DNA from 3 places in the Paenibacillus liaoningensis genome. Region 3 is predicted to be linked to each of the others. Evidence: riboswitches for the same ligand, from Rfam matches in the RefSeq annotation. Region 3 holds a riboswitch; each other region holds the start of a gene.
What was found. A riboswitch is a leader RNA that binds a small molecule or an ion and turns the genes downstream of it on or off. The one in region 3 is predicted to bind cyclic di-AMP.
Positions count from the first base shown of each region.

Region 1: it holds a riboswitch for cyclic di-AMP, as region 3 does, so the genes downstream of both, kdpF (K(+)-transporting ATPase subunit F) here and AC6B99_RS08370 (hypothetical protein) in region 3, are expected to answer to the same signal.
Region 2: it holds a riboswitch for cyclic di-AMP, as region 3 does, so the genes downstream of both, AC6B99_RS27400 (C40 family peptidase) here and AC6B99_RS08370 (hypothetical protein) in region 3, are expected to answer to the same signal.

Region 1 covers NZ_JCAALU010000009.1:44,519-48,798, forward strand. Annotated here, with positions in the region: gene kdpB (potassium-transporting ATPase subunit KdpB) at 1-63, opposite strand, end outside; gene kdpA (potassium-transporting ATPase subunit KdpA) at 86-1,765, opposite strand; gene kdpF (K(+)-transporting ATPase subunit F) at 1,806-1,883, opposite strand; cyclic di-AMP (ydaO/yuaA leader) riboswitch at 2,139-2,328, opposite strand; cyclic di-AMP (ydaO/yuaA leader) riboswitch at 2,437-2,637, opposite strand; gene AC6B99_RS14655 (response regulator) at 3,212-4,280, shown strand, end outside.
Region 2 covers NZ_JCAALU010000020.1:70,571-74,850, reverse strand. Annotated here, with positions in the region: gene AC6B99_RS27410 (M1 family aminopeptidase) at 1-236, shown strand, start outside; gene AC6B99_RS27405 (hypothetical protein) at 252-1,067, shown strand; cyclic di-AMP (ydaO/yuaA leader) riboswitch at 1,497-1,668, shown strand; gene AC6B99_RS27400 (C40 family peptidase) at 1,670-2,140, shown strand; gene AC6B99_RS27395 (FAD-binding domain-containing protein) at 2,228-3,319, shown strand; gene AC6B99_RS27390 (GNAT family N-acetyltransferase) at 3,319-3,849, shown strand; gene AC6B99_RS27385 (aminotransferase class I/II-fold pyridoxal phosphate-dependent enzyme) at 3,924-4,280, opposite strand, start outside.
Region 3 covers NZ_JCAALU010000005.1:116,609-120,888, forward strand. Annotated here, with positions in the region: gene AC6B99_RS08365 (beta-mannosidase) at 1-1,215, shown strand, start outside; gene AC6B99_RS08370 (hypothetical protein) at 1,407-1,826, opposite strand; cyclic di-AMP (ydaO/yuaA leader) riboswitch at 1,831-1,996, opposite strand; gene AC6B99_RS08375 (arsenic transporter) at 2,211-3,575, opposite strand; gene AC6B99_RS08380 (winged helix-turn-helix transcriptional regulator) at 4,005-4,280, opposite strand, start outside.

The DNA of each region.
Region 1 (4,280 bases), on a different contig from region 3:
CATCTTTAGCGCCTCGGTCACGAGCGGTCCGGTGAACAGTTTTTTAGCACGTTGGTCATTCATAACGCTTACCCCTCATTTCCCTTTAACGGATCGTTAAAAACTCGGCAATTGGCCCTGTGACAATGACGGGCAGAAACGTGAGCGCGCCGATCAAAATAACGACGCCCATTAGCATAACCGCAAATAGCGAATTGTCCGTTCGGAACGTGCCTATCGTCTCCGGCACCCACTGCTTGCGGCTGAGTGATCCGGCTACAGCTAGCAGCGCGATCATCGACATATATCTGCCGAAAAACATCACGAGCCCGGTCGTTATATTCCAGAACGGTGTATTGTCGGCCAGCCCCTCAAACCCGGAGCCGTTGTTGGCGGCCGAGGACGTATATTCATAAAGCACCTGCGTAATGCCATGAAAGCCCGAATTGGATATAGCGCCTTGCCCCAGGTCGGTTAGAAAAGCCGCTGCCGTTGGCGCGAGAATAATAAACGGATGCACAAGAATGGCGATAGCAATGAGCTTCATTTCGCGCGGCTCTATTTTTCGTCCGAGAAATTCTGGTGTCCGTCCGACCATCAGCCCGCAGATGAACACCGTCAGCATCGCATACATCAGCATATTGACGAGCCCGACGCCTTTGCCGCCGAAGACGACGTTCAGCATCATTTGGGCAAGGGGAACGAGCCCGCCAAGCGGAGTGAGCGTATCGTGCATCGAATTGACCGAGCCGGTCGTGGCCGCCGTCGTCACCGTCGTGAACAGCGCGGACTGGGCGATGCCGAAGCGAACCTCCTTGCCCTCCATGCTGCCTTGCGAAGCGTCGATGCCGAGTGTGGCGATCAGCGGGTTGCCGCTTTTTTCAGCCGTATAGGAAATCGTAAGAAAGATCAGAAACAGCGCCATCATCGCCGAAAAAATAACCCAGCCCTGCTTGCTGCTTTTCGCAAACCGGCCATACATGAAGGGCAGCGCGGCAGGCAGTGCCCACATGGACAAAATCTCAATGACATTCGTCAGCGGGTTGGGATTTTCGAACGGATGGGCGGAGTTGACTCCGAAAAAACCGCCGCCATTCGTGCCAAGATGCTTAATCGACTCCAGCGAGGCGACTGGCCCGATGGCGATATGCTGAACCGCGCCCTCGAGTGTCGTAACGGTCAAGGTAGGGCTAAGCGTTTGCGGCACTTGCAGCGCCACAAGCAGCAGCGTAATGATAATAGCGAGCGGGAAGAAAATCCGCGTATGTGCTTTGACGAAATCCTCGAAAAAGTTGCCGAGCGTTCCGCCTTTGCTCGTAATGCCGCGCACGAAGGCGACAGCAACGGAAAAGCCGGTAGCGGCGGACGTAAACATCATCATCGTAATGACGGCCATTTGCGCAAAATACGTCAGCCCTGATTCGCCGCTGTAATGCTGGAGATTCGTATTGGTCATAAAGCTGATGACCGTATTTAGGACGAGTGTCGGCTCCATGCCGCCGATTCCATTCGGGTTAAGCGGCAGACCGCTTTGCACCCTCAGCAGTACATAGCTGACAGCTACGAGCACGAAATTGAGTGTAATAAAGCTGAGCGCATATCTTTTCCAGCTCATGCCTTGGCGATTTTTGAGCCCGATTACTGCATATATGAGCGCTTCGATTCGTCCAAACAGCTTGTCAGTACGGTTTGGAACGTTTGAAAACACGGAATATAAATAATGCCCAAGCGGCTTTGCGATCAGCATGATCATGCCGACGACTACCGCCATTTGCAAGACGTCCACAGCTGTTCCTCCCTTGCTATAAATGATGAAACGTTATTTGCTAAAATTTTTCCGGATGGAGCAAGGCGTAGACGAGATACACCAGCAAAGCTCCTGTAACGAGCAATATGACAATCATCCCCGTTCCTCCATTTCGCTAATGGACCGATCGCACCAGCGTATAAATCCGGCAATCAGCCCGAAAGCTGCGATTAAGGTCAAAGCCATTCCGATATCCAGCATAGCTGCAGCGCTCCTTATTTCGTTTTATCCCTAGTCATTTTGGAAAAAAAGGCAGCAAAAAAGAAGCCTTGGGCAAAGAGGACTCTTCACCCGCAGCTTCCTTCATCCGGGCATCATACGCCCCTGATTCGCCTGCGATAAGTGTAAGTGTGGCCTCTCCCGTTGACGCTTGCGAGGTTAGCTGTCGGATTCGGGCGCGAGAGACGCCCTACGCTTGGCACTTATCGTGCCCTTGCGATTCACCCCGTGACGCTCCCTGCCATCGTCCATTGGACAACGACAGAGAGCCGTCGATGGTTCCCCCGTTTCTGCGGCAGTGCAGAACTCAGCGTTTGAAACAAAATGCCTGCCGATGTTGCGAGTGCTATTTTCGAAAAAAAGACAACAAAAAACCACAGAGGCGTATGACGCTCTGTGGCCTGATTTACAAGGTCACAATCGTTCACCATTCCTCTCTACACCTGCGCTTACGAGGTTAGCTGTCGGATTCGGGCGGTGAGAGTCGCCCTACATTTGCCTGGAGTTTCATGACACTCCTGCAAACGATTCACCCCTGCGCTGCCAGCTTCCGACTCTCACATCGGATGGCTGCAGTGCGTTTGGTTCCCCCGCTCTTCGCCTATTGGGCGAAGACTCAGCGATCAAGCAAAAACGACTTCGTCGTCCTTCTGGGACGAGCGAAGAGCTTTGCCCTTAGAAATATAGAGAAAGGATAACGAAAACCTATACTTTCCTATATTTCAAGGTGAAACGGCTATCGCCTTCCTTTGGCGGCGCAGCGCGTTTCAGTCCGAGAAATATAAGCCTATTTATAAGTGCAAAACTTATAAATTCTTATATTTCAAAAAAAGGTTCATGCATGCTATGAATCATACTCCCCCGCCGCGATTGCTGTAAAGGAAGCTTACGCCGCAAAAGAGAGCGAATGCAGCGGATTAGTTTGATTTTAAACGCTTACAACGAGATTTATCTTTAGCAAGGTCGATTTATCTCGCGATTTCTTTAAAATATAGGAAAGCATATGATTTTTTTCTTCCTTTCTCTATATTTCATCGCGAAACGGTAGCTTTGCCGCCAAAGGACGGCTTCAGCCGTTTACGCTTGTTTACTCAAAGCACCCCCTCTTTCCAGAAAACAAGGAAACGAATATGATAAATAGCATGCTGACAGAATCAGGTGTTTGCGGCTGCTCGGCCGCGTATTTAAATAGCGGGGGGATGAACGATGTATAAAGTGCTGCTGGTAGATGATGAAGAAGAGACGCGCAGCGGGCTGCTGCACGAAATTGCATGGGAGCGCCATGGCTTTGAAATTGTGGATACGGCGGCGAACGGCAGGGAAGCGATGGAGCTGATCGAGCGTCTGGAGCCGGACATCGTAGCGACGGATATTAGCATGCCGTATATGAACGGCTTGGAGCTGGCGGAATGGACGAGGAAGACGTATCCGCTGACGCGCATCGTTATTTTTTCCGGCTATGATGAATTTGAATATGCCAAGCAGGCGATTGGCTTGCAGGTGGATGAATATATTTTAAAGCCTTTTTCCGCGCAGCAGCTGCTTGAGGTGATGGACAAGGTGAAGGAGCGGCTGGATGATGAGCGTGAGAAGCGGGAAAATATGCAGCTTTTGCAGGAGCATTACCGTACAAGCCTGCCGGTCGTAAAGGAGCTGTTCCTGTCGTCGCTGCTCACCCGCAAGCTTCCGCTGCGGCATATTGAGGAGAAGCTAGAGAAATATGAGCTGGATTTAGCGGGAGAGGCGTACATTGTGTCCGTGCTGCACACGCATGTATTGGAAGCGCTTCCCGGATTGCCGCTCCGCGCAGCGGAAAGCTCGCTTGCGGCCTCCAGCGATCTCGACCTCAAGCTGTTTGCCCTGCGCAATGTGGCGGAAGAGGTGTGGGGCAGACTCGGGCTGGGCAAAGTTTTTCTGCATCAGGATCGGGTGGCGCTGCTCGCAGTTGGACGGGGAGGAAGCGCGCAAGAGCTGATGGAGCGGACGCTGGGCGGGCTTGCTGAAATGCTGCAAAATATTCAGAAATACTTGCGTTTTCCCGTGACGATTGGGGTCAGCTCAACGCTGGCGGATGTCGCGCAGTTAAAGCAGGGCTATGAGGAGGCGCAGCAGGCGCTCGATTATCATAATTTGGTGGGCAGCAACCGGATCATCTGCATTGACGATGTAGAGACGCGCTATGTGGAGGAGCTGCAATTTGACGAGCTCAAGGAGCAGGCGCTCATTCGCTGCCTGCGCGTAGGCACGCATGAGGAGCTGAAGCAGCTGGTGGCTG
Region 2 (4,280 bases), on a different contig from region 3:
CCGACGGCGAAAAGATTTCGAAAACATGGGATGCCGCCGAGTCGCATATCCAGTACAAGGTTGTGCATGCTGCTCCGCTTGCCTGGGTGGCGGTTGACCCGAAAAACAGCAATGTGCTGGACAACAAGCATATTAACAATTTTATGCGCGCAGAAGTGCCCGAGCAGTCGCGCATTCGATGGAGCCTCGGCCTGACGAAGCTCATCGAAGGCTTGCTCGGATCCGTAGGCTGGTAGAGAGGAGGTTGAAAAATGAAGCAGCATATGAAGCAAGGCTGGCGGCTCGCTATCCGCCATTTCTATATCGTCATTCTGTTATTCCTTTACCAGCTATTATGGGGATTTTTCCTTTACCGTTTTGTTGATATGACTGTACTGCCGCTGCTGCGGCGCTTTCCGCTCCAGCATCCGTCTGACTCGGCCGTGTCGCTATTCTTCAGCGAGGCCCAGTTTCAATTGACGAAGACGGATTTGATCAATCCTTATTTGTGGCTTCTGGGCGGCTTGTTCGCTGCCCGCATGCTGCTGACGCCGCTGTTCAATGCGGGGCTGCTCTACTCGCTGCATCATATGGGCGAAACAGGTGAAACACAGTTTCTTCAAGGCATTCGCAAAGCTTGGAAGCCCGTGACGCTGCTCTATTGGCTGCGCACGCTGCTTATTTTCGCACCCGGCTGGTTCCTGCTGCCTCGCGCCTTCAAGCTGCTTATGGAGGGCCATTCGCTGGGCGAGCTGCTGCAAGGCACGCTGCCGGGCTTTGGCGGCTGGCTGCTATGGAGCTTCCTCGTTCACCTGCTGCTGCTCGCTATGCAGTTCGGCGCCGCCTCCGGCACGGGCTCCTTGCGCTGGCTCAGCCATGCGCTCCGAAATCTTTTCCCTTATGCCGGCCTCTCTCTGCTGATGTGGCTGCTGGCTGTTGCCGCTTCGCTCGCTGTGTCTGGGCTTTCCTATGCTTGGGCAGGCATGCTGGCACTCATCATGCATCAAGCCTATCATCTGCTGCGCACCTTGTTAAAAGTATGGACGCTCGCTGCCCAATACGATTGCCTGCAATCAAAGCAGAGCTGAGACCCTTAGAAAAATGAGGGCAACCCCACCTAATTCTCATTTAGTATTCTCATTTTTCTAAAGCCCTTCTCATAAAAAAACCGATTGCGGCCAAAAGGCCGAAATCGGTTTTTTGCCGTTATCCTGCACCTGCAGGTAAAGCCTCCATTTACTTCCCAGCCTATATGGCGACCTAGCTCAAACTCTCTAAATCTTCATTTTACGCTATAATTCTTGCCTATTCACACGATTCATAGCATATTAGCTGCCTATTTCTCATATAAACTGACAAAATGTTTTTTTGCCCAAGAACGGCGATAGATCGAACATTTATTAGGCAAGAAACTTGTTTTAACGCAAAATTGAGCCAAAAGGTTACATGAGAATTATTAGAAATTCATTCATATAGAAGGAAATCACATGAAAAAAACGAATTATTAGCGCAGAGCAAAATTAAACCAGCCTAATTTTTTATACCGCAAAGGTATAGAAATACGGGGGAACCACTTTGGGTGAATTGATTTCGATGCTTGGACGGCTTGATTCAAGTGTCTTGGAAATCATAGGGAACCTTCACAACCGAACCCCACAGCTAACCTCGTCGGCACCGGAAGGAGTTTCAAATTTTGAAGAAGGTTACTGCACTACTCGTTGGTCTTGTATTAATGCTTGCTTTCCAAGCAGGCAGCGTGTTCGCGAGTTCGAAGATGGATGGTGTTATCGCTGATCTGATCGGCACACCGTACCAAAGCGGCGGAACGACTACGAAAGGCTTCGACTGCTCCGGTTTTACGAAGTATGTTTTCGACAAAATGGGCATCGATCTTTCCCGTACTTCCCAAGCCCAATCGAACGATGGCAGTGAAGTGAAGAAGAGTGACCTGATCGCTGGCGATCTCGTATTCTTCAACACGAGCGGCAAAGGCATCTCCCACGTTGGTATTTACGTAGGCGATGGAAAGTTTGCACATGCTTCCTCGAGCAGAGGCGTTATTATTAGCAAACTTAGCGAGTCTTATTATGCTGATCGTTACGTATCAGCTACACGCGTTATGAGCCAAGACGCTTACGACAAGTACGCAAGCGAGCAATAGAGCCAGGCCACGCTTTTTTCGCTTACATAACGAAAAGCTGCTGTCTCAATCAGCAAAGCCGCAGTTGTTTGTCTTCGGACAAATAGCTTGCGGCTTTGCTGTTTTCTGGCAACGCCTTATGCAAGGGCACGCGACCACGGTATTCAGCAGGTTGTACGCGCAGCGGGACGCCGCTGGATGACGCTCGACGATGCGCCGCTGGCCGATTTGGAGGAGCTCCATACGTTTTCTCGGCGCAGTGAGCCTTACAAGGTATTTACGCCGTTTTACCGCATGTGGCAAGCCTTTATGCAGAGCCACTATTCCCCTGCGGGCGAGACAACACTGCAGCAGCTTAATACGCTGAAAAATATAGATGCCAGCATGGCAGAGCGCTTCAGTCTTCCGCGGGAGCATCTGGCTGCGGCAGCCTTTCAGCAGATAGATGACTCAGCCGGGCGCGGCCAATCCCACGCGAGCCATGCAGCCGAGGTGCTGGAGCAATTTCTAAATCAACGCCTGTCTGGCTATGAAGGCGGCCGCGACCAGTTTGCGGACGACCAGACGAGCCATTTGGCGCGTTATTTGAATACGGGAGCGCTGTCAGCACGGCAAGCCTACGAAGCGGCGCAGCAGCAGTTTGGAGCCGAGGCGTGGATTAGACAGCTGGCATGGCGGGATTTTTTTCTATATCAAGGAAAATACAATGAGGACTTCTACCGATATGAGCAGAAGTTTGATTTATCTGCGCTAAGCGATCAGCATTTCGAGGCATGGAGCGAAGGAAAAACGGGCATTCCTGTTATTGACGCCGCTATGAAGCAGCTAAATGAAACGGGGGAAATGCCGAATCGGCTGCGGATGGTTACCGCCATGTTTTTGACGAAAAATCTGTTATGCCCATTTACGTTGGGCGAGCAGTATTTCCGCCGCCAGCTCGCCGATTATGATCATACACTGAACCGAGGCGGCTGGCTTTGGAGCTCGTCACTCGGCTACGACGCCGCGCCATATTTTCGCATTATGAATCCGGCTACGCAGTCCGCAACACATGATCCGGGCGGCACTTACATTAGACGCTGGCTGCCGGAGCTTGCCCATCTGCCTGATAAGCGAATCCACCTGCCGCAGCCGCATGCCATCGTTGATTTGAAAGCTTCACGCGCCCGCGCGATTGAGGTTTATAAGGAGATTGTATAATGATGACAAAAGCAAATGCTGCACCTGCTGGCGCCCAGCCGCCATTTGGCTGGAAGGTTGCCGCAATGGATGCATCCCATGCCCGGCAGTTGTGCGATTGGCGGTATGAGCCGCCTTACGGCATCTATCAATGGCCCGCATGGGAGGTTATGGAGCAAGCCGAAATGGAGTTCGGTGATCCCGAGCTGCGCCAGAGGCAATATGCTGCTATTTTAGACGATCGCGGGGAGCTCGCTGGTTTTGCACAGTTTTTCCCGCTGGGGGATGAAGTGCTGCGGCTTGGATTGGGTCTTCACCCACAGCTTTGCAGCAGGGGCTCAGGCACCGCCTTTGTTGCGCTGCTGGTAGAGGAGGCTCGCCGCCGCGCTCCAAACAGCGAGCTGGATTTGGAGGTGCTGACCTGGAATGCACGTGCTATTCGTGTATACGAGAAGGCAGGCTTCCGCATTACCGACACGTATATCCGCCCGACACCGCAAGGCGCGGCGGAATTTCATTGCATGGTTTACGGAGGAGGGGAAGAAGCCTAGCGTCTCTCTCCCCCCTCCTCTTCCTTTCCGCTTCCTTTCCTAGCCCTTCCTTAGCCCTTTCCGCTCCGTTCCCATCAACCGCCGACCCGCTCCAACTGCTGCAACGGGTCAGCCTGCCTCGTCTGGCTCATGTAGCAGCCCATTCGCTCCAAAGCCTCCGACAGCTTTGCTGATGATACCGAATAGGAGCAGCGGATGCGCCCTTCACCGCCTGGTCCAAAAACATGCCCTGGCACAACGGCCACGCCCGCTTCCTTCATGAGCTTGAAGGCGAACTGCTCCGAGCTTAGTCCCGTATGGGCGATGGATGGAAAAGCATAAAACGCCCCTTCCGGCATATGGCAGGAAAGCCCAAGCTGCTGCAAGCCGCCCACGAACATCGCCCTGCGCTGCTTGTAAGCCTCCTTCATTAGATCCTTGTCTGCCAATCC
Region 3 (4,280 bases):
ATGGGCTGGGGCTGGAAGCGCGACTATACGCCTGAGCAGCGCGAGCAGCTGTGGGCTGATTATGAGGCGATTTTCCACCGGATATTGCCGCAGGCGGTCGCGGGGCTTGGCAATGGTATTGCGTATTGGCCTTCTTCACCTATGCGGGGGCTGACGGGAGACGGTGAGCAGCATGCTTTCAACTTGTCGAAGAGCGGCGATATTCACTATTGGGGCGTCTGGCATAACGTAGAGCCTTTTGAAAAATACAACGTCCACGTCGGCCGATTCATGAGCGAATACGGCTTCCAATCGTTTCCTGAGCTGCAAACGGTGCAGCAGTATGCGGAAGAAGCGGACATGGCCATTGAATCGGAGGTAATGCTGGCGCATCAGAAAAACGCGCGCGGCAACCAGTTGATCAAGGAATATATGGATATGTATTTGCGCCAGCCGAAGGATTTCCCGGCATTTCTTTATTTGAGCCAGGTTTTGCAGGCGGAAGCGATGAAGACAGCGATTGAAGCCCATCGGCGGAAAAAGCCATTTTGCATGGGGTCCCTGTATTGGCAAATGAACGATTGCTGGCCTGTCGCCTCATGGGCGGGAATGGACTATTACGGGCGCTGGAAGGCGCTGCAATATTATGCGGCACGCAGCTTCCGCGACATCATGCTGTCGTTTGACTGCGCGAGCAGCGGCCGCGTCGATTGTTATGTATTGTCAGATCAAAATGAACCTTTCATCGGCGAGCTTGCGCTTGAGCTGCGTTCATTCACGGGCGAGGTGCTGAAGCAGTTTGCCGTTCCGGTATCGCTTCAGCCAAACAACGGCCATATCGCCTGCTCCTTAGAGCTGGAAGCGCTGCTTTCCGAAGGCATTCAGCCAGGTGAAGTCGTTCTTGTGGCGAAGCTAAAGCAGGGTGGACTGCTCGTGGAGGAAAAGGAGCATTATTTCAGGCCGATGAATGAGCTTGAGCTTGCGGCTCCGGCCATAAAGATCAGCGAGGTTCAAGGCAGCGGCGGCACCGCTTATGTGCTGGAGACGGATACGCTGGCCAAGCAGGTTCGACTTTCTGCGTCGATCGAAGGTATTTTCAGCGACAACTATTTCGATCTGCTGCCGAACGAACCGCGTACGATTACGTTTTACGCGCGAAATCCGCAAGGAGATCAGGCTTTCAGCGCTGCGTCGCCGGGCGAGCTGAATGTCCATTCGATGACCGATTTTATTTAAAATATAGGAAAGTATATGATTTTCCCATCCTTTCTCTATATTTCTCGGACTGAAACGCGCCGCGCCGCCAGAGGACGGCGAAAGCCGTTTCACCTTGAAAGGACAAGCGGCCGATAGAAAAAAAGGAACCTTTCCTGCCAGCTGAAACATGGCGGGGAAGGTTCCTTTGCGTTATGGTGATCTAAAATAAGCTAAAAAATAGAAAGGTAGAATAAGGAGCGGCTAAGTAAAATAGGTTCCTCAGAAGCGCCGTCGTCCGGTTCAATTTCTGCGGTCCAGCTTTTGAGATGATGAATCGCATGATCGAATAGGTTGTACACACTGTGATGATCGGCTTGCTCGCTCCGAAGCGACCGTCCTGTAATAGACAAGGTGCCGATAAAGCTGCTCAGCGCGCTGCACCACAGGCCCCAATCATTAGGGCGCTCCATCTCGTCGACAAAAGTCTCGCCAAAGCCAATGCCTTTGTCCGTCGTTACCCGCAAGCAGGCACGGTTTCCGGCGTCGTCTACATTGAGTGCTGGAATGACAAACAGCTCAATGCGTTTGACCGTAAGCTTCATTGCGTGCTTCGCCTTAGGCGGAGCGTCCGGCGCATGAAGGACAATCATATTCATCTCTCCTCACGTTCGCTTACGGAGTTAGCTGTCGGATTCGGGCCAGTGAGCTGCCCTACCAGTGCGAGATGCACCGGATTCACCCCTTGCGATTCAAGCTTTCGCTTCAACCACGTTGTTGGTTCCCCCGCTTTTTCAATTGAAAAATTAAGCGATTTAATATTAGAGTGCTAGAATTCGGCTAGGGATATATATTAAACCGTTATTCCTCAATTGTAAACCTTTTAGTAGTAAATAAAATAAATAGTACTGCTGCCTTATAGGCAAACGGGCGCTGCCGTCATTTGGTGGCAGCGCCCGTTTGCCATAGAAATAGCTGCGGATTTATCAGAAAACACCTATTTGTAGACTGACCGCTCATGTATACGTTGTTGTGAGCTAGTGCATTGGGAAAATCCAGCCAACCCATAGAGCAAGAAGAGTGAGGGTAAACAGCAGCACAGGCGGAATGATGACAAGCGTTACTTTGACATAATCCATCCAACTGATTTTTACTTTGGATTTCTGCACAAGATTCATCCAAATGAGTGAGGCTAGCGTGCCTATCGGTAAAATGAGTGAGCCAATATCGCTCCCAATGACGCTGGCGAGGTAGGCGATTTTGAGGGTAAGCGGGTCGAGGTTCATTTCAGTAAGCGTGATCGTGCCGATCATGAGTGCGGGATGATTGTTGACGAGTGTAGACATGGCGGAGACGAGCCCTCCGATTAAAATGCTTGCATTCATCAGGCTGCCAGTAACGAGCGGCTCGAACACCTGAACGAGTCCTTGCGTCAGGCCAATGTTGTGCAGGCCATAAATAATGATATACATGGCGAAGGCGAATATGAGTATATGCCAGGGGATTTTACGCAAAATGTCGTTCGGTGGCATTTTCAGGTAAATCCAGCGCCAACAAAGGAGCAGCAAGGAGCCGAAAACAGCGACCCACTCAACGGGGATGTGCAAATAGGATGCAGCAAATAAGCTGAGCCGAACGGAGAAGACGAAAAGCAGAATCGATTTCATAAAGCGGCTGCTGTATTTGGGCTGTGCAGGCTTGCTTCCGGCAGGAGTGAGTAAAGGATGGTAGCCAGAGTGAATAGGGACGATTGAAATCGTATGGGGTACTTCCCGGGGAAGCTGATGGTAAAAGTAGAGGAACAGCAGCAAGGTGAGCAGCAGCAGACCTAGTGTAGCGGGGATAAACATCATGACGGTATGCATGTACAAATCCATGCCGACGATTTTCAGCGCAATCAGATTTACAATATTGCTGACTCCGATGGGAGCGCTGGAGGCGGTAGCGATTAATGCTCCTGAGAGTAGGTATGGAATTTTTTGGTGGTTTTTCAGTCCCATGTGATGCAGCATAATGAGCAAAATCGGGGTTGTGATAAGAATGCTGCCGTCATTGTTGAAAAATAGCGTCATCAGAAAACACATCAGGTTTACATACCAGAACAATCTGAGTCCTGAGCCTCGTGCTCGAATAGCAAGCCCTTCGGCTGCCCAGATGAAAAAGCCGAAGCTTTCTAGCACGATAGCCATGACGATCGTTGCCATAATAGTGATGGCAGCTCCGCTTACAGTGGCGCTAATATGCGCTAGGTCCGACAACGAGATGACTCCGCTCAATAGGACGAGAATGGCGCCAAACGTAGCAGGAATGGCTTCATTCAGCCCTCTGGGTCGCCACAAAATGAGCAAAATAGTGAAAAGGAAAGCAAACAGGGACACGATAATGGAAGGTAGCGAGATCAAATGTTAATCACCTCGAATTCTTGATTAAATTCATAGTGAAGCAGCAAAGGGTTATTCATTTGCGGCAGCAGCAGTATGCTGAGCGGTTTCTATGCTAATGCTGTCATAGCGATTATCTGTTGCCGTAGAGGATAGGGTTAGAATAGTAGGCTGTTTAATCGGTGGAGGAGGCTTAAGAATGAAATAGAGGGACAGGCCTGATGAGCAAATAATGAAGACAGTAAGCAATCGGGTTTCCTCCTTTCTAGTGATAACGCATATGAGGACAATTATCATGGGGAGATACGAATAATATATTTATATGTGGCCTACTGATAGAGGGTACTAGACGTTAATAGTAGATTGCTATAATTCCGCGAAGCGTCCCCCACTCCGAAAACACAAAACAACCCCGGCCCGATGGAGGGCCGAGGCTGCTTCGTTAACCTTTTACTTGGATATGGACATAGGCGCTACCCAATTGGATGACCATTGCTGCAATTCGCGAATGACCGGCTCCAGTGCGTGTCCCTTTTCAGTGAGCGAATATTCAATGCGAACTGGAATGTCTGGAAAGACGGCGCGGCTTACAATGCCCTCAACTTCAAGATCCTTAAGCCGCTCAGACAGCAGTCTGCCGCTAATGGGAAGGGCGCCTTGAATGCAGCTGAAGCGCTGCGGCCCGGACAGCAACTGATAAATGATCAAGCCGGTCCATCGTTTGCT